2 regions of the Janthinobacterium sp. Ant5-2-1 genome follow, and region 2 is predicted to be linked to the other one. Evidence: riboswitches for the same ligand, from Rfam matches in the RefSeq annotation. Region 2 holds a riboswitch; the other holds the start of a gene.
What was found. A riboswitch is a leader RNA that binds a small molecule or an ion and turns the genes downstream of it on or off. The one in region 2 is predicted to bind thiamine pyrophosphate.
Positions count from the first base shown of each region.

Region 1 (8,926 bases), on a different contig from region 2:
CCACATGGCGCCCCTCGTTCGGACGCCTTTCATCGATCCCCTAGCTGACGACTGGAAAACAGGAAACCTGCCCATGTCGAGTCCGCATGCCCAGTTGCACAACCCGAATCAAAACCATTTGCTCGCCGCCATGCTCGACGCCGATTTCGCGCGCCTGGCCCCCCACCTGGAGCAAGTATCGATGCTGCTCGGTGACGTGATCTACGATTCGGGCGACAAGCTGCAGCATGTGTATTTCCCCACCACGGCCATCGTTTCCATTCACTACCTGCTGGAAAACGGCGGATCGTCGGAAATTGCCGGTGTCGGCAATGAAGGCGTCGTGGGCGTGTCGCTGTTCATGGGCGGCAACTCGACGCCGAGCCGCGCCGTCGTGCAGACGGGCGGCGTCGGCTACCGGCTGAAGGCGCATTTACTGATGGAGGAATTCGACCGCGCCGGCCCCGTCATGCGCTTGCTGCTGCGCTATACGCAAGCGCTGATCACGCAAATGTCGCAGACGGCCGTGTGCAACCGCCACCATACGGTGGAGCAGCAGCTGTGCCGCTGGCTGCTGCTGACCATGGACCGCCTGCCGAACCGCGAGCTGACCATGACGCAGGAACTCATCGCCAACATGCTGGGCGTGCGCCGCGAAGGCGTGACGGAAGCGGCCGGGCGTTTGCAGACGCGCGGCTTCATCAGTTATCGGCGCGGCCATATCTCCGTGCTGGACCGCGCCGGCCTCGAAGGCCACGTGTGCGAATGCTATGGCGTGGTGAAGAAGGAATTCACGCGCCTGCTGTCGGACGTGCGCCAGCGCCAGGCGCGTTGAACACCGCATCCTCTCTTTTATCGTTGTCACAGCCCGGGCTACCCCATGCAATCTGTTGAAAACATTCCCCCGCGCGCACCGTCGCGCTGGCCCATGGCGCTGGCGTTTTCGTTCAGCGCCATCGTGCTGCTGGCCATCGGCCTGCTGGCCTGGCGCGCGCCGTTCGAAACGGCCTGCGTCATCGACGCGCTGGTCTTCTTGCTGCTGATGCTGCTCGTGGCGCTGTACCGGCGCACCTTGGCGGCCAGCCTGCCGCGCCAGCTGCTCAAGGCGGGCGCCCTGCAGGATGCGATTTTCAACAGCGCCAATTTCTCCTGCATCGCCACCGATGCGCAGGGCGTGATCCAGATTTTCAACGTGGGCGCCGAACGCATGCTGGGCTATGCGGCGAGCGACGTGGTCGACAAGCTGACGCCGGCTGGTATTTCTGACGCGCAGGAAATCGTCGCGCGCGCCGCCGCCCTCAGTGCCGAACTCGACACCGTCATCACGCCCGGCGTGGAAGCGCTCGTGTTCAAGGCCACGCGCGGCATCGAAGACATCTATGAGCTGACCTACATCCGCAAGGATGGCAGCCGCTTCCCCGCCATCGTCTCCGTGACGGCCTTGCGCGATGCGCAAAGCAAAGTCATCGGTTACTTGCTGATCGGCACGGACAACACGGCGCGCAAGCAGGTCGAGGCGGAACAGGCCTTGCTGGACCAGCGCCTGCAGGAGCAGCAGGCGTACACGCGCTCGCTGGTCGAGACCAACAATGCGGAGTTGAAGAAGGCGCGCCAGGTGGCGGAAAAGGCCAATCGCGCCAAGTCCGAATTCCTGTCGAGCATGAGCCACGAATTGCGCACGCCGCTGAACGCCGTGCTGGGCTTTGCGCAGCTGATGGCGTCCGACGTGCCGCCACCGAGCCCGCCGCAGCAGCGCTCGATCGAGCAAATCCTCAAGGGCGGCTGGTATCTGTTACGCCTGATTAATGAAATCCTCGACCTGGCCATGATCGAATCGGGCAAGGTCACCTTGTCGCAGGAAGCGATGTCGCTGCTCGACGTGTTGCAGGATTGCCAGGCAATGATCGCGCCGCAGGCGGAAAAGCGCGGCATCCGCATGCATTTCCCCCGCTGCGGCCAGGCCTTCTATGTGCATGCGGACCGCACGCGCGTGAAACAGGTGATGGTCAACCTGCTGTCGAACGCCATCAAGTACAACCAGGGCGGCGGCGCCGTCACCGTCGAATGCAGCCGCCATGGCGAGCGTGTGCGCGTGAGCGTGCGCGACAGTGGCGCCGGTCTCGATGCGGGCCAGGTAGCCCAGCTGTTCCAGCCCTTCAACCGCCTGGGACAGGAAAACAGCACGGAAGAGGGCACGGGCATCGGCCTCGTCGTCACCAAGCAGCTGGTCGAATTGATGGGCGGCACCATCGGCGTCGACAGCACGGTCGGCGTGGGCACCACGTTCTGGTTCGAGCTGGCCGCCAGCAGTGCTCCCGCACTGGTGCTGGGCGATGGCGACGCGCTGCCGCAGGTGCAGGAGCCGCAGGAAAGCCAGCGCACCTTGCTGTACGTGGAAGACAATCCCGCCAACCTGGCGTTGGTGGAGCAATTGATCGCCCGCCGCAGCGATTTGAAACTGCTCACGGCCATCGATGCACACCTGGGCATCGACCTGGCGCGCACGTATCAGCCGGACGTGATCTTGATGGATATCAACCTGCCCGGCATCAGCGGCTTTGGCGCCCTGCACATCCTGCATGACGACCCGCTCACGAAACATATTCCCGTGATGGCCCTGTCGGCCAACGCCGTGCCGCGCGACATCGAGAAGGGCCTGGAAGCGGGCTTCTTCCGCTACCTGACCAAGCCGATCAAGGTCGTCGAATTCATGGATGCGCTCGACGTGGCCCTGCACCATGCGGCCGCGCACGGCCTGGCCGACGACATTCACGCAGTACGCTAATTCAGCATTTATTTTTAGGAATACCGCCATGCTTCAAGCCACCGAGATTCTGAACGCCAGCATCCTCATCGTCGATGACCAGGAGGCGAACGTCATGCTGCTGGAACAGGTGCTGCGCAATGCCGGTTATACGCGCATTACTTCCACCATGGACCCGCAAGCCGTGCGCGCGCTGCACCAGCAGCACCGCTACGACCTGATCCTGCTCGACTTGCAGATGCCGGAAATGGATGGTTTTGAAGTCATGGAAGGCTTGCGCGACATCGAGGCGGGCAGCTATCTGCCCGTGCTGGTGATCACGGCCCAGCCCGGCCACAAGCTGCGCGCGCTGCAAGCGGGCGCCAAGGATTTCGTCAGCAAACCGTTCGACCTGGTGGAAGTGAAAACGCGCATCCACAACATGCTGGAAGTGCGCCTGCTGTACCAGAAGCTGGCCGAATACAACAAGTCGCTCGAACAGATGGTGGAAGAGCGCACGGCGGAACTGCGCGAAAGCGAAGCGCGCTTCCAGCGCTTCACGGAACTGTCGTCCGACTGGTACTGGGAGCAGGATGCGCAGGGCAATCTGACGCGCTTTTCCGGCCCCGTGGCCGAAATGCTGGGCATCGGCAGCGAGCAAGAGCCGCAGCGCTGGAACGCCACCGAGCGCGCCTTGCTCGACGCAAAAATTGCCGCGCGCGAACCGTTTCTCGATTTCATCTACAGCCGCGCCAATCTCGACGGCAGCACGCAGTACCTGCAAGTGAGCGGCGAACCGATGTTCGACAATGGCAGCCGCTTCATCGGCTACCGCGGCATCGGCCTCGACGTCACGGAACGCCATCGCATCGGCTGATTTATACTGGGTGCTATCGATACTGACCAGGAAAAATCATGACTGACAAATCAAGGCCGCAATACTGGTTCCCCGCCAAAACCTATGGCTGGGGCTGGGGCTTGCCCATCACCTGGCAGGGCTGGCTGGTGTTTCTGGCCGCGCTGGCGCTGTTCGCCTGCGGCGCCTTCCTGTTCCCGCCGCAAACCATGTTGGTCGGCTACATCGTCTATGAAGCGGCCATCGTTGCCGTGCTTATTTTCATCTGCCAGCTGAAGGGCGAACCGACCAGCTGGCGCTGGGGCAAGAAGAAGTAGAGCGATGTACAAAGACGACACCTGCAAGAAATCATCTGGCCACGCGACGTGAACCGCGTATAATTGGCTCGCTGCCGCAAGGCGGCAAACGCTAGGGGTCCTGCCTTTCGCTGTGAAAACACAGTGCAAGCGCGGGTGAGAAATACCCTCCGAACCTGATCTGGATAATGCCAGCGAAGGGAAGCTTTAGGATGAACGCACCCCGCTTTTCCGCGTGCGCACAGCCGAACCTCCTTAGCTGGCTCCAGGCTTAAAAATAGTCTAGCCAAGGAGCCAAAATGAACGCCAACCCGAAATTCCTCTCCGCCACCGCCACGGTCGACGAAGCCGCCATCGCGCCGCTGCCCAATTCGCGCAAGATCTATGTTGAAGGCAGCCGCCCCGACATCCGCGTGCCCATGCGCGAGATCAGCCAGTCCGATACGGAAGCGTCGTTCGGCGGCGAAAAGAATCCGCCGATCTACGTCTACGACACGTCCGGCCCCTACACGGATCCGGACGTGCAGATCGACATCCGCTCGGGCCTCGATACGCCGCGCCTGCCGTGGATCATCGAGCGTGCCGACACGGAAGAGTTGCCCGGCCCGACCTCCGACTACGGCATCGCCCGCCTGGCGGACCCGAAGCTGGCCGAGCTGCGTTTCAACTTGCACCGCAAGCCGCGCCGCGCCATCGCCGGCAAGAACGTGACGCAGATGCATTACGCGAGGCGCGGCATCATCACGCCGGAAATGGAATACGTGGCCATCCGTGAAAACATGCGGCGCCAGGAATATCTGCGCGAGCTGAAAGCCTCCGGCCCCATGGGCGTACGCCTGGCCGACCTGATGGGCCGCCAGCATCCTGGCCAGTCGTTCGGCGCCAGCATTCCGGCCGAGATCACGCCGGAATTCGTGCGCGAGGAAATCGCCCGCGGCCGCGCCATCATTCCCGCCAACATCAACCATCCGGAAGTGGAACCGATGATTATCGGCCGCAATTTCCTCGTAAAAATCAACGCGAATATCGGCAATTCCGCCGTCACTTCGTCGATCGGCGAGGAAGTGGAAAAGATGACCTGGGCCATCCGCTGGGGCGGCGACAACGTGATGGACCTGTCCACAGGTAAACATATCCACGAGACGCGCGAATGGATCGTGCGCAACAGCCCCGTGCCGATCGGTACCGTGCCGATCTACCAGGCGCTGGAAAAGGTCAACGGCAAGGCCGAAGATTTAACTTGGGAAATCTTCCGCGACACCCTGATCGAGCAGGCAGAGCAGGGCGTCGATTACTTCACCATCCACGCGGGCGTGCTGCTGCGCTATGTGCCGATGACAGCCAAGCGCCTGACGGGCATCGTGTCGCGCGGCGGCTCCATCATGGCGAAATGGTGTCTGGCGCATCACCAGGAATCGTTCCTGTACACGCATTTCGAAGAAATTTGCGAAATCATGAAGGCGTACGACGTGTCGTTCTCGCTGGGCGACGGCCTGCGTCCCGGCTCCATCTATGACGCCAACGACGAGGCGCAGCTGGGCGAGCTGAAGACCCTGGGCGAGCTGACCCAAGTCGCGTGGAAGCATGACGTGCAAGTGATGATCGAGGGGCCTGGCCACGTGCCCATGCAGCTGATCAAGGAAAACATGGACTTGCAGCTGGAGCAGTGCGGCGAAGCGCCGTTCTACACCCTGGGGCCGCTGACGACCGATATCGCACCCGGCTACGACCACATCACGTCCGGCATCGGCGCGGCCATGATCGGCTGGTACGGCACGGCCATGCTGTGCTACGTGACGCCGAAGGAACACCTGGGCCTGCCCAACAAGGCGGACGTCAAGGACGGCATCATCACCTACAAGATTGCGGCGCACGCGGCCGACCTGGCGAAGGGCCATCCGGGCGCGCAAATCCGCGACAACGCCCTGTCGAAAGCCCGCTTCGAATTCCGCTGGGACGACCAGTTCAACATCGGCCTGGACCCGGACAAGGCGCGCGAATTCCACGATGAAACCTTGCCCAAGGATTCGGCCAAGGTGGCGCATTTCTGCTCCATGTGCGGCCCCCATTTCTGCTCGATGAAAATCACGCAGGAAGTGCGCGAATACGCGGCCGGCATGGGCATCGCGGAAGACAAGGCGCTCAAGCAGGGCATGGAAATCAAGGCCATTGAATTCATCAAGAACGGCGCCGAGCTGTACCGCAAGGTCTGAGGGAGAGCGTGATGCCTGCATTCATCAACATCACGCTCAACGGCGCACCGCACCAGGTGCCGCCGGGGCAAACCCTGGACAAATTGATCGCCGCCCTGTCGCTGGAAAACCAGGCGCTGGCGCTGGCCGTCAACCGCAATGTCGTGCCGCGCAAGGCGTGGCCGGGACAGGTCTTGCAAACCCAGGATCAAGTGGAAATAGTCCGCGCCATCGGCGGCGGCTGAAAACGTCCAAGCAAACCTACTGCGCGTCGCGCTTTTCGGCCTGCGATGCTCACCGGCTCGGCGCCCCCGTGCTCTAGCACGGTTGCGCGTCTCGGCCACAAATCATCGCCGCTCGTTACGGTTTTCTTCGGACGTTTAAAAACTTAAGGAAGAACACATGAATACCGCAACACATAACGACCTGCTGACCATTGCAGGAAAACAGTATCAATCGCGCCTGCTGGTCGGCAGCGGCAAGTACAAGGATTTGCCGCAGACGCGCGAAGCGACGGATGCGGCCGAGGCGCAGATCATCACGGTGGCGATCCGCAGGGTAAATATTGGCCAGGATCCGAACGCGCCCAGCCTGCTCGACTTCGTGCCGCCGGACCAGTACACGATCTTGCCGAACACGGCCGGCTGCTACAACGCGAAGGACGCCGTCTATACCCTGCAACTGGCGCGCGAGCTGCTGGGCGGGCGCAATCTCGTGAAACTGGAAGTGCTCGGTGACGAAAAGACCTTGTTTCCGCACATGCCGGAAACCTTGGTCGCCGCCGAAGCGCTGGTCAAGGATGGCTTTGACGTGATGGTCTACTGCAGCGACGACCCGATCCAGGCGAAGATTCTGGAAGATATCGGCTGCGTGGCCGTCATGCCGCTCGCCTCCCTGATCGGCTCGGGCATGGGCATCTTGAACCCGTGGAATTTGTCGCTGATCATCGACCAGGCGAAAGTGCCCGTGCTCGTCGATGCCGGCGTGGGCACGGCGTCGGATGCGGCCATTGCCATGGAACTGGGCTGCGATGGCGTGCTGATGAATACGGCCATTGCCGGTGCGCGCGACCCCGTGCGCATGGCGCATGCGATGAAACTGGCCGTGCGGGCCGGGCGCGAAGCGTTTCTGGCGGGGCGCATGCCGCGCAAGTTTGCCGCGTCGCCGTCGTCGCCGATGGCGGGCCGCCTGGCGTGAAGCCAGGCAGCTTGCCGGCGGTGCTGGTGTTTGCCGGTGTCGATCCCTCGGGCGGCGCCGGTATCGCCGCCGATATCCTGGCCATTGCCGCGCAGGGCGCGCATGCGCTGCCCGTCATCACGGCGCTGACGGTGCAGGACAACGACCGCGTCTTTGGCGTCGAGCCGGTGGCGCCGGAATTGCTGCGCCGGCAGGCGCAGGCGCTGATCGACAAGATGGCGATTCATGCCGTGAAAATCGGCATTCCCGGCAGCGCCGCGAATGCGGCCGTCATTGCGCAACTGATCGCGCAATTGCGGCTGGCCCGGCCGCATTTACCTGTCGTGCTCGATCCCGTGCTGGCCAGCGGCCATGGCGACGTGCTTAGCCGGGACGATGTCGTGCTGGCGCTGGCGCCCTTGTTGCCGGTGACGACCGTGATCGTACCGAACGGGCCGGAAGCGGTGGTCCTCGGCGGCGTAGAAAACTTGCGCGCGCAAGGCTGTCGGAACGTGCTGGTGACGGGCGGCCACGGCGAAGGCGAGATGATCGTCAACCGCTGGTTTGACGCCGATGGCAGGGAGCACGCGTGGCGCTGGCCGCGCCTGCCCGGCGAATTTCATGGCAGCGGCTGCACTTTGGCGTCGGCCATCGCGGCGCGTCTGGCGCAAGGCGTGCGGATGCAAGATGCGCTCGATGGCGCGCAGCGTTATTGTCATGCGGCCCTGTCCGACGCGTATGCGATAGCGCCAGGTCAGCTGATACCGCAACGATTCATTCAATAAGGAAAACATCATGCGTGGATTGTATCTGGTCACCCCGAACTGGGACGACACCGACCGCCTGCTCGACGTGAGCGAGCAAGCCTTGCAGGAAGGCGTGGCCCTGCTGCAATACCGCCACAAGAGCGCCGACGCGGAGCAGCGGCGCGAACAGGCTGGCGCCTTGCTGGCGCTGTCCCGCAAGTATGGCGTGCCTTTCATCATTAACGATTTTATCGAGCTGTGCGAAGCGCTCGATGCGGACGGCGTGCACGTGGGCGGCACGGATGCGTCCGTGGCGCAGGTGCGCGCGCGGCTGGGCAAGGACAAGATCGTCGGCGCTTCCTGCTATGGCGACATGACATTGGCAAGGACGGCGGAGGCGGGCGGCGCCAGCTATGTGGCCTTCGGCGGCTTTTATCCGTCGCTGGTGAAAAAGTACCCGGTCACGACACCGCTGGACATCGTGCTGCAGGCCAAGCGCGAGATTGCCTTGCCCTGCGTGGTGATCGGGGGCATGACGCCGGAGAACGCCGCACCGCTGGCCGCACGCGGGGCCGACATGGTGGCGGCCATCAGCAGCGTCTATCAGGCGGACGATGTGAATATTGCGGTGCAGCAATTCAATCACTTGTTTGCGGCGTGAGCATGGACGTGCAGGGCTGGTTTGGGGGAATAATCGGCATATAATAAGAACATCATTCATTACCGAGGTCCCCCACCCATGAGCCAGCCAGCCGCCGCGAAACGCCTTATCCTGATCGTTGACGATGACCAGCTCCTGTTGGAGTTCCTCGGCGAAGTCCTGCGCCATGCCGGCTACGAAACAGCCCTGGCCCATTCGGCCGAAGTGGCGCTGCAGCTGATCGCCCAGCGCGAGCCGGACCTGGCCTTGCTCGACATCCACATGCCGGGCATGTCCG
Region 1 is NZ_LNCE01000078.1:15,101-24,026, reverse strand. Features, by position in the region: gene ASN89_RS23100 (Crp/Fnr family transcriptional regulator) at 74-814, shown strand; gene ASN89_RS23095 (ATP-binding protein) at 860-2,764, shown strand; gene ASN89_RS23090 (response regulator) at 2,793-3,599, shown strand; gene ASN89_RS23085 (hypothetical protein) at 3,638-3,895, shown strand; TPP riboswitch at 3,979-4,094, shown strand; gene thiC (phosphomethylpyrimidine synthase ThiC) at 4,174-6,087, shown strand; gene thiS (sulfur carrier protein ThiS) at 6,099-6,311, shown strand; gene ASN89_RS23070 (thiazole synthase) at 6,469-7,263, shown strand; gene thiD (bifunctional hydroxymethylpyrimidine kinase/phosphomethylpyrimidine kinase) at 7,260-8,027, shown strand; gene thiE (thiamine phosphate synthase) at 8,038-8,649, shown strand; gene ASN89_RS23055 (ANTAR domain-containing response regulator) at 8,728-8,926, shown strand, end outside.
Region 1: linked by a shared signal. The riboswitch ahead of thiC (phosphomethylpyrimidine synthase ThiC) and the one ahead of ASN89_RS25805 (TonB-dependent siderophore receptor) in region 2 are both predicted to bind thiamine pyrophosphate.

Region 2 (8,926 bases):
CGCCGATGGCGCGGTGCATGTCGAGCGCGGTGGCCGGCAGGCCGGATTCTTCCAGTGGGACGGTGGTCATGCGCATTCCTTTTCGCGTGGTGGTGACATCGACTGCATTCTCCACCGCGCGGGCGAAAAGCTCAAGCGTCCACGACACGTTTCCACCCGTTCGGCCATAATCATGGCTCAGCAATAGCCTAAACCTCAGCGGCAGGAGCCCCATGTTCAATTTCGACTTTTACAATCCGACGCAAATCCTCTTCGGCCAGGGCCAGATCGCCGCCATCACGGCGCTGATCCCGCCGCAGGCCAGGGTGCTCATGACGTATGGCGGCGGCAGCATCAAGCAGAACGGCGTCTACGATGATGTCAGGGCGGCGCTGGCCGGGCATACGATGATCGAGTTTGCCGGCATCGAACCCAATCCCAGCTATGAAACCCTGATGCAGGCCGTGGCCCTCGTGAAAAGCGAGCGCATCGATTTCCTGCTGGCCGTCGGCGGCGGTTCCGTGGTCGATGGCACCAAGTTCATCGCCGCCGCCGCCCTGCACGAGGGCGAGGCGTGGGACATCCTGGCCAAGGGCGGCAAGATCGTCGAGGCCGCCCTGCCCTTCGGCACCGTATTGACCTTGCCGGCCACGGGGTCCGAAATGAATGGCTCGGCCGTGATCACGCGCAAGGCCACGCAGGAAAAGCGCTCGTTCATGAGCCGCAAGGTGTATCCGAAATTCTCCGTGCTGGACCCGTCGAAAACGTTCACCTTGCCGCTGCGCCAGGTTGGCAATGGCGTCGTCGACGCGTTTGCGCATGTGATGGAGCAATACCTGACCTATCCCGTGAACGCCTCCGTGCAGGACCGCTTTGCCGAAGGCATCCTGCTGACCCTGATCGAGGAAGGCCCGAAAGCGCTGTCGCACCCCGATGACTACGACGTGCGCGCCAATGTGATGTGGAGCGCCACCCTGGCCTTGAACGGCCTGATCGGCGTGGGCGTGCCGCAGGACTGGTCCACGCACGCCATCGGCCATGAATTGACGGCCTTGTACGAGCTCGACCACGCGCAAACCCTGGCCATCATCCTGCCCAGCATGCTGCGCGTGCGCAAGCAGGCCAAGCGCGCCAAGCTGCTGCAATACGCGGCCCGCGTCTGGGGCCTGGATGGCGGCGACGAGGATGGCCGCATCGAGGCCGCCATCGCGCGCACGGAATTCTTCTTCCGCCACATGGGCGTCAAGACGCGTCTGGCCGACTATGGCCTGAACCATGCCAGCGTGGATGCAGTCGTGTCCGCCCTGGAAGCGCACGGCATGACGGCGCTGGGCGAACAGCGTGAAATCACGCCCGCCATCAGCCGCAAGGTGCTGGAACTGAGCCTGTAGATTCGCACCACACTGTTGTAAAACGGTCAGCCGGGTGGGACAGCTGGCCGTGCTTCATGCTAAGCTGTCATTTCGCTAGGGGTCCTGGAGCAGTCATCCGGGTGAGAGATACCCTTCGTACCTGATCTGGATAATGCCAGCGAAGGAAAGCGCAAAGTACCTCCCTCCTTTGATAGCTCCTGCGTTGGCGCCAGCCGAACAAGCAGCCTGCCGTGCTCTTCTTAAAGAGACGGCTTGAACCACGAGCAATCTATGTCCACACCGAATTTATCCGTTTCTGTTTTGACCCTGGCGATCCTGCACGCGTTTGCCGCACCGGCCTTTGCCGCGAACGACGGCGCCGAAGCCGCCGACCCGCAGGCCCAGAGCATGGCCGAAGTCGTCGTCACGGCCAGCAAGGCGCCGGCTGCCAAGCGCGCCTCCGTGGGCGGCTTTTCCGACGCGCCGCTGCTGCAGACGCCGGCGTCCGTCACCGTCATTTCGCAAAAAGACATGCAGGACTTGCAGATCCGCAATCTCAGCGATGCCGTCAAGCTCGACACCAGCATCAACGACGCCTACAACGCCGTCGGCTATGCGGAACAGTTTTCCATCCGCGGCTTCAAGCTCGACAACAATTCCAGCTACCGCAAGGATGGCGTGGCCATTCCTGGCGATACGCAAATTCCGCTGGAAAACAAGGAACGCATCGAAGTGCTGAAAGGCCTGGCCGGCTTGCAGGCAGGCGTGGCCGCGCCGGGCGGCGTGGTCGACTTCATCGTCAAGCGCCCCACCGCCGCACCGCTGCGCACCGTCACCGTGGAAACGCGCGAGCGGGGCACCCTGTACGGCGCCGTCGACCTGGGCGGCCGCTTGGAAGACACGCGCTTCGGCTACCGCGTCAACGTGGCGGCCGAGCGCCTGCGCTCCTACATCAAGGGCGCGGACGGCAACCGCAAGTTCATTTCCGGCGCCTTCGACTGGCAAATCTCGCCGCAAGCGCTGCTGCAGATCGATGCCGACTACCAGGACAAGGCGCAGGCGACGGCGCCCGGCTTCCAGCTGCTGAACAACAAGACCCTACCGACCGGCATCAGCGCCGACGCCATGCTCAACCTGCAGCCATGGACGCGCCCCGTGGAAACCATCACCGGCAATATCGGCCTGCGCTTCCAGTACGCGTTCAATGACGACTGGCACGCCACCCTGTCGGCCAACCAGCACTCGTTCAAGCGCGACGACTACACGGCCTTCCCGTACGGCTGCAGCGCGCAAGACCTGTACCCTGGCTTCTGCGGCAATGGCGACTACGACGTGTATGACTACCGCAGCCTGGGCGAAACGAAAAAGCCGCTGAGCGCGCAAGCCATGATCCAGGGCAAGTTCGCCACCGGTTCCCTGCGCCATGAATTCACGGCCGGCGTCTCGACCTTCCGCCGCAAGGACCGCGCGGGCCTGTACGTGTACGAATGGGCTGGCGTGAGCAATATCTACCACCCGCAGATCGTCGACATGTCGACGGGTGTGCAAGGCCCGGTGCGCCTGGTGCGCAAGGACACGGAAAACTCCGTCTTCGTGCAGGATATCGTCAGCCTGGCCCAAAACTGGAAGCTGCATGGCGGCTTGCGCCATATCGACGTCGACGGCTACCAGTATGTGCTGAAGGCCGACAAGGAAATCCGCGCCAAGCACGATTTCCTGCTGCCCAACGTGTCGCTCGTCTACACCCCGCTCGACAATGTGTCCGTGTACGCGGCCTATTCGCAGGGCATGGAACATGGCGGCACGGCCGACCGCAAGGCGATGAATGCCAACGAGGAACTCACGCCCAGCCGCGCCAAGCAGATCGAGCTTGGCGCGAAGATGGATGTGACGCCGGACTTCATGGTGGCGGCCAGCCTGTTCCAGATCCGCAAGGGCCTGGAATTCCAGAATGCCGCAGGCTACTTCGTGCGCGAAGGCCAGGCCCAGCAACGTGGCCTGGAATTGTCGGCCCAGGGCAAAGCATCGTCCAACCTGAGCCTGGGCGCCTCCGTGACAGCCCTGAACAGCCAGCAATCAGGCACGGGCAATGCCGACCTCGATGGCAAGCGCGTGCCCAACGTGCCGGCCTTCAAGGCAGCCGTGCATGCGGACTACGCCGTGCAGCAGGTGGCAGGCTTGAGCGTGAATGGCAGCTGGGAATTTGCGGGCAAGAAAGCGTTTGAGTACAACAACACGACCTTCGTGCCGTCGTACAACGTGTTCAACCTGGGCGCCGCCTGGGCAACGCGCATCGCCGGCACGCGCGCCGTGCTGCGCGCCAGCGTCAACAACGTGGCCGACAAGTTCTACTGGCGCGACGTGACGCCGGAATCGGACGGCTATCTGTATCCGGGCGCCAGCCGCACCTTCAAGGTGTCGGCACAGTTTGATTTTTAATTGAGGGAAATGGCAGACGCTGCAGCCAGCGCCTGCCGCAGCAAAGGCGCCGCCTGTTCCAGGCGCGCCGCCAGGCTGTCGCGCAGCACGTGGTACACAATGCCGCGCGCGTCGAGCTCGTCGAGCAGGTAGCGGTAGATCAGCTGGCGCACAGCTTCCGACTCACGCTGCAAGCCGTCGGCCACCCACGGGCTGTCGGGCGCCGTCACTAACGTCAAATCGTACTGCGTGGCATCGGCCAGCGCCGCCAGCGGTGCATCGGCGCCATCGAAATAATGGCGACTGTAGACGACCGTCATCAACGGCGTCGTGTCGCAAAACAGGAAGTTGCGCGCTTGCGCGGCGGCTGCCGCCTCGCGTTCGACTTGCGTGCGCGCAATGCCATACTGGTCGGCCGCGACGGGCACCCTGCCCTGCGTCTCGACAAATTCCCGTAAATACTCGGGCACCCAGACGGTGCCGTAGCGCTCGGCCAGGGCGGCCGCCAGGGTCGACTTGCCCGACGACTCCGCGCCCAGGATGGCTACGCGCACGCAATGGCCCATCACTTGAGGACCATCGCATCGGGCGCGGCCGGCGCCGACTTTCTCCACGCCAGCAAGCCGATGATGGCCATCACGACGAAGAACGCATACAGCACGGCCGTCAGGGTCAGGCCCTTGTGCACATACAGCCACACGTACAGCACGTCGACGATGATCCAGGCGATCCAATTTTCCAGCTTCTTGCGCGACAGCAGGAATTGGCCCACCAGGCTGCCTGCCGTGAGGAAACCGTCCGCGTGCGGCACGTCCGTGTCCGTCGTCGTCAGCAGCCAAGCGATCAGCAGGAAGCCGACCAGCCAGCCTACGGCGCAAGCCAGCCAGCCGCGGCCATCGAGGCGCGTGACGGGCAAGGTCTTGCCGCCACTGGCCGGATGCAGCCACTGGTACCAGCCCCAGAATGAGACGCTGATGAACAGCAGTTGCAAGGCCATGTCGCCATACAGGCGCGACTCGAAAAACACGAAACCGTAGGCGGCCGAGGAAATGATGGCGAACAGCCACGCCCAGTGATTCTGGCGGATGTTCAGCGCAACGGTTGTCAATGCCAGGACAAAGGAAATCAGTTCAAGCGGCGTGGTGGCAAAACCCAGCAGGAGAAGCGTATCGTTCATGGGAATCGTGATGAGGCTGGTGGTGCAGTATGCAATACCGGCAATGAATAAGCAAGATTGCCCGCAGCGTCACGCCCCTTCCCCGTTCAACCCGCTCAGGCAAAGCCTTCCTTGACGGCGCGCGCCAGCGAACGCCGCACGATCAGCTTGTGGAAAGGCCGGATCACCAGGATGTAGGCGCGTCCCACCGCATTATGGCAATGCACGACACTGGACAGGGTCACGCTGCCATGCGGCCCCGCGTCGCGGTGGCGCAGCACCGACAGGCGGAAGTCCAGGTGGCTGTCGTCCTCGCCCACGATGATCTCATCGTCGCTGACGGCAAAGATGCGGAAGATGCCGATGCGCTTGCCGGGCCGCGCTTCCATCTGCTTTGCCGTCCGGATGCCGAAGCGCGCCACGATGGCGTCGCGCACCACCATCAGCTTGCGCGCCCAGCCCGGCTGACTGCCCAGCAGCGCGCGCGCCAGGTTTTCCATGTCCATCTGGCGCGCCTGCGCAGTCGGCAGCGCGACGGCATACGCGTCGGCCAGGTTGCTGCCCGGGTACAAGGGGGCGATGCTGGCACCGGGCGGCAAAGCCACGGCGCGTACCACGTTGCTTATCTCTTGCATGTGCTCTCCATGTTTTCAGTGATAACATGACCATCATACACGACAATGTGAACAGCGATAACATAGAATGACAATAACGACTACCTATCATCACGGCAACCTGCGCGACACCCTGGTCGCCGCCACCATCGCGCAACTGGCGCAGCAGCACGACGCCACCCTCTCGCTGCGCGAACTGGCGCGCACGGTGGGCGTGTCGATCGCCGCCGTGTACCGCCACTTCCCCAGCAAGGAAGCCTTGCTGGCCGACGTGGCGGCCGCCGGTTTCGCCAGCCTGATCGCCAAATGGGAAGCGGAATTGCCGCCGCAGGGCAGCCTGCCCTCCGAACAGCGGTTTCAGCTGCTGGGCCAGCAATACATCGAATTCGCCCTGGCCGCGCCCGCCCACTACCGGCTGATGTTCGAGCACCAGGACGTGCGCCAGTTCCCCGCCCTGCTGGAAGCGGCGCAAGCGTGCTTCCAGTACGTGCTGCAGACGGCCGGCGCGGCCGTGCGCGAAGCGGGCCTCGACCCGCGCTGGGACAAGGCCGCCGCCAGCGCCGGCTGGTCGCTGGGCCACGGCTACGTGATGCTGCTGCTGAGCGGCCGCCTGGCCATGGCGGACGGCGGCGACGACTTGTCCCCCGCGATGGTGCCGCGTTTTTTCCAGTTGCCCGTGGAGGCCTTGCGGCAGGCGCGTCAGCAAGCGGGAGAACAGCCATGATGACCATCGCCAGATGCGCCCGCTGATCATGCAGGAACCCATGGCCCCATCCACTGTCCCGGGCACCGAGGGCTATGCAGAAAATGCAGGGCGGCTCATCTCCCGATATGACAGCGTTGCCTTCCTGGATAAATACCGCCCCGTTGCTCATCTTTTGCCGACGCGATCAGGCACCGTGCTCGACATCGGTGCCGGCACAGGCGGCGACGCGGCGTGGCTGGCAAGCCTGGGCCACACGGTGATCGCGCTTGAGCCCGTTGCCGCCTTCCGCGCGGCGGGCATGAAGGCACATGCCCTGGCCAACCTTGAATGGATCAACGATAGCCTGCCCGCCCTGTCCACGATAGGCGCGCGCCAAACAAGGTATGACCTGATTGTCGTCGCTGCCGTCTGGATGCATCTGACAGCGGAAGAAAGGATGGAGGCGATGGGCAATATCAGCGCATTGCTCAAGCCGGGCGCAATGCTCGTCATTTCCTTGAGGCATGGTCCGGCCCCGGAAGGCCGCCGCATCTTTGACGTATCCGCTGGTGAAACGGCAGACCTGGCGATGCGGCATGGACTCAAGGTCATGCTGAGCACGCAGGCGCCATCCGTCCAGCTACAGAACCGCCAGGCCGGCGTGAGCTGGTCCTGGCTTGTCTTTGAGAAATGAATCAAGCTGAACCGGCGTGCGCCAGGGAGCTGAGAGGCGCGCACTTAGCCGAGGCTAGCCATTATTTTTGAAACGCCATCAATTTATGCACAATATATCGATAGACACTCTCTCCGTGATTGCCAGGCAATGCATTGCCGTGACGTGCCTGCAGCGCTTTTGCCAGCGGCATGCCCTTCATCATCAGGCACTGTCCGCGTTCGCCGAACACATCTGGCAAGTGACGCAGGTCGGGCCTGGGGATTTTGCTGCCTGGGAAAGCGGCTTTGCTTCCCTGGCTGTGACGGGCATGGGCGATCCCTGGCCGGACGACATCCGCATGGCCATACCCGGGCACCTGCTAGGCACGCTGGAGCGACTTGTTCAGCATGTGCTGGAAACGAGCGCCTGCACCTGGTATGGCAATGACCTTCCGGAAAGCCGGCGCCAGCTGGAAGCCGTGCTTGAGCTCTGTGCCCGGCATGACGTGGCGATACCGCAGCTGGCGCACTATGTGCAGCACGATGCTGCCCTGCGCGGCGGCTGGGGGCCGGCGCTCACGGACGAAGAAGTCAGGGCCTGGAAAGCCCTGATATAGCAGTCAGCCCCTCATGCATGGCTGGCCAATGCCGCCAGCCGCACCTGCTCGAGCAGCCGCTCCTCTTCATCCGTATCGGCGTCGATTTGCGTGACCACGGTCCAGAAGTGCGCGCATATTTTGATTTGCTCGAAAGCATGGCTCGTTTCAAGCCGCACCATGGTTTTCCTCAGGCTGTGCAGATAGCCTTCCTCGATGGCATCGAGCAAGTCGTCATCGGCAGCGTCGATCAGCTCGATCAGCGCGCCTTCTATCGTTGCATGCCCCTCTTCCCACAGCTGGCCGATTTCCGGCACATCGACTTCCATGCACTCGTTCGACCAGTCCGGCGGATAGTCACCACGCGCCCGGCTATCGGGGTCGGTGTCAAAGCTCAGCGAAAGGGACGGAAACGATACGGCGTTGAAGGCAAACGCTGAAAATTCCTGGTCCTTGAATGGGGAGGCGCCCAGCAGTGCCAGCGATGCAGTGGCCAGCCTGAGCCAGGTCTCTTCAACGGCGTATGCCGCTTCAAACGTTTGCCAGTCAGGCAGCGAATCGGGAGTCAGGGACATGGTGGGCCTGTCGGAAAAGAATAAAGTTGAATAGGAATTATACGTCGCGCAGCCCATGCGGCAGGCGCGGCCGTACGCGAAGCGGGCCTCGATCCCAGCTGGGACACGGCCACCGCCAACGCCGGCTGGTAACTGAGCCACGGCTAAGTGATGCTGCTGAGCGGCCGCCTGGCCATAACGGAGAGCGGCGACGACCTGTCGCCAGCCATGATGCCGCGCTTTTTTCAGTTGCCGGTGGAGGCGTTGACGCCAGCACAGCTGTCCTGAATCCTAGACATATTCGTTATGAGAGATATCGGGAACGTTAAGCGTTAGCCGGGATCGGCAATGGACGCATCCATTAAATGCCACGTCACGTCGTCATCTGGCAAATCGAGCAGCCAGTCGCGGCGCGGTCGCGGGAACGGCGCGCCCTGGTTCAGCCACGCCTGGCGCCAGTACTGGTTGACGATGGCCTGCAGCGGATGGTCGGCCGCTACCCACGGTTGCCAGACGCCGCTGACCGGACAGGCCTGGTCGCAAGCGCAGCTCAACCATGGCTCAGGCCGCGCCACCTCGCGCAGCAAGCCGCGCGCCGCGCGCGGCTCCACTGCACCATGGTTGTGCCGTATCGTCAGGTACTGTTCCCATGTCACGCGGCCATAACGACTCTTGTCATCGGCATCGAGCACGCTGAAATGGCGGAACTCTTCATCTTTACGGAACAGCCGGGCCGGCTCCGTCAACCCTTGCCCAGCGACAGGTTGCCAGTATGCGGAAAATGGCGCAGTCGGCGCGTCGCTGTGCAAGCCGGTGGGATGCAGCGCATAGTCGGCGGCCAGGAAATACGGTTTTTGTAACAGCGAGGCTGCGCTTGGCTTCGGGATCGCTGGCGGCGGACGGACGCCCATGGCAGCG
Region 2 is NZ_LNCE01000126.1:62,870-71,795, reverse strand. Features, by position in the region: gene ASN89_RS25815 (hypothetical protein) at 1-70, opposite strand, end outside; gene ASN89_RS25810 (iron-containing alcohol dehydrogenase) at 213-1,370, shown strand; TPP riboswitch at 1,438-1,535, shown strand; gene ASN89_RS25805 (TonB-dependent siderophore receptor) at 1,623-3,770, shown strand; gene ASN89_RS25800 (AAA family ATPase) at 3,767-4,315, opposite strand; gene pnuC (nicotinamide riboside transporter PnuC) at 4,315-4,926, opposite strand; gene ASN89_RS25790 (DUF2867 domain-containing protein) at 5,022-5,540, opposite strand; gene ASN89_RS25785 (TetR/AcrR family transcriptional regulator) at 5,608-6,243, shown strand; gene ASN89_RS25780 (class I SAM-dependent methyltransferase) at 6,284-6,898, shown strand; gene ASN89_RS25775 (hypothetical protein) at 6,966-7,475, shown strand; gene ASN89_RS25770 (hypothetical protein) at 7,487-8,029, opposite strand; gene ASN89_RS28850 (tetratricopeptide repeat protein) at 8,341-8,926, opposite strand, start outside.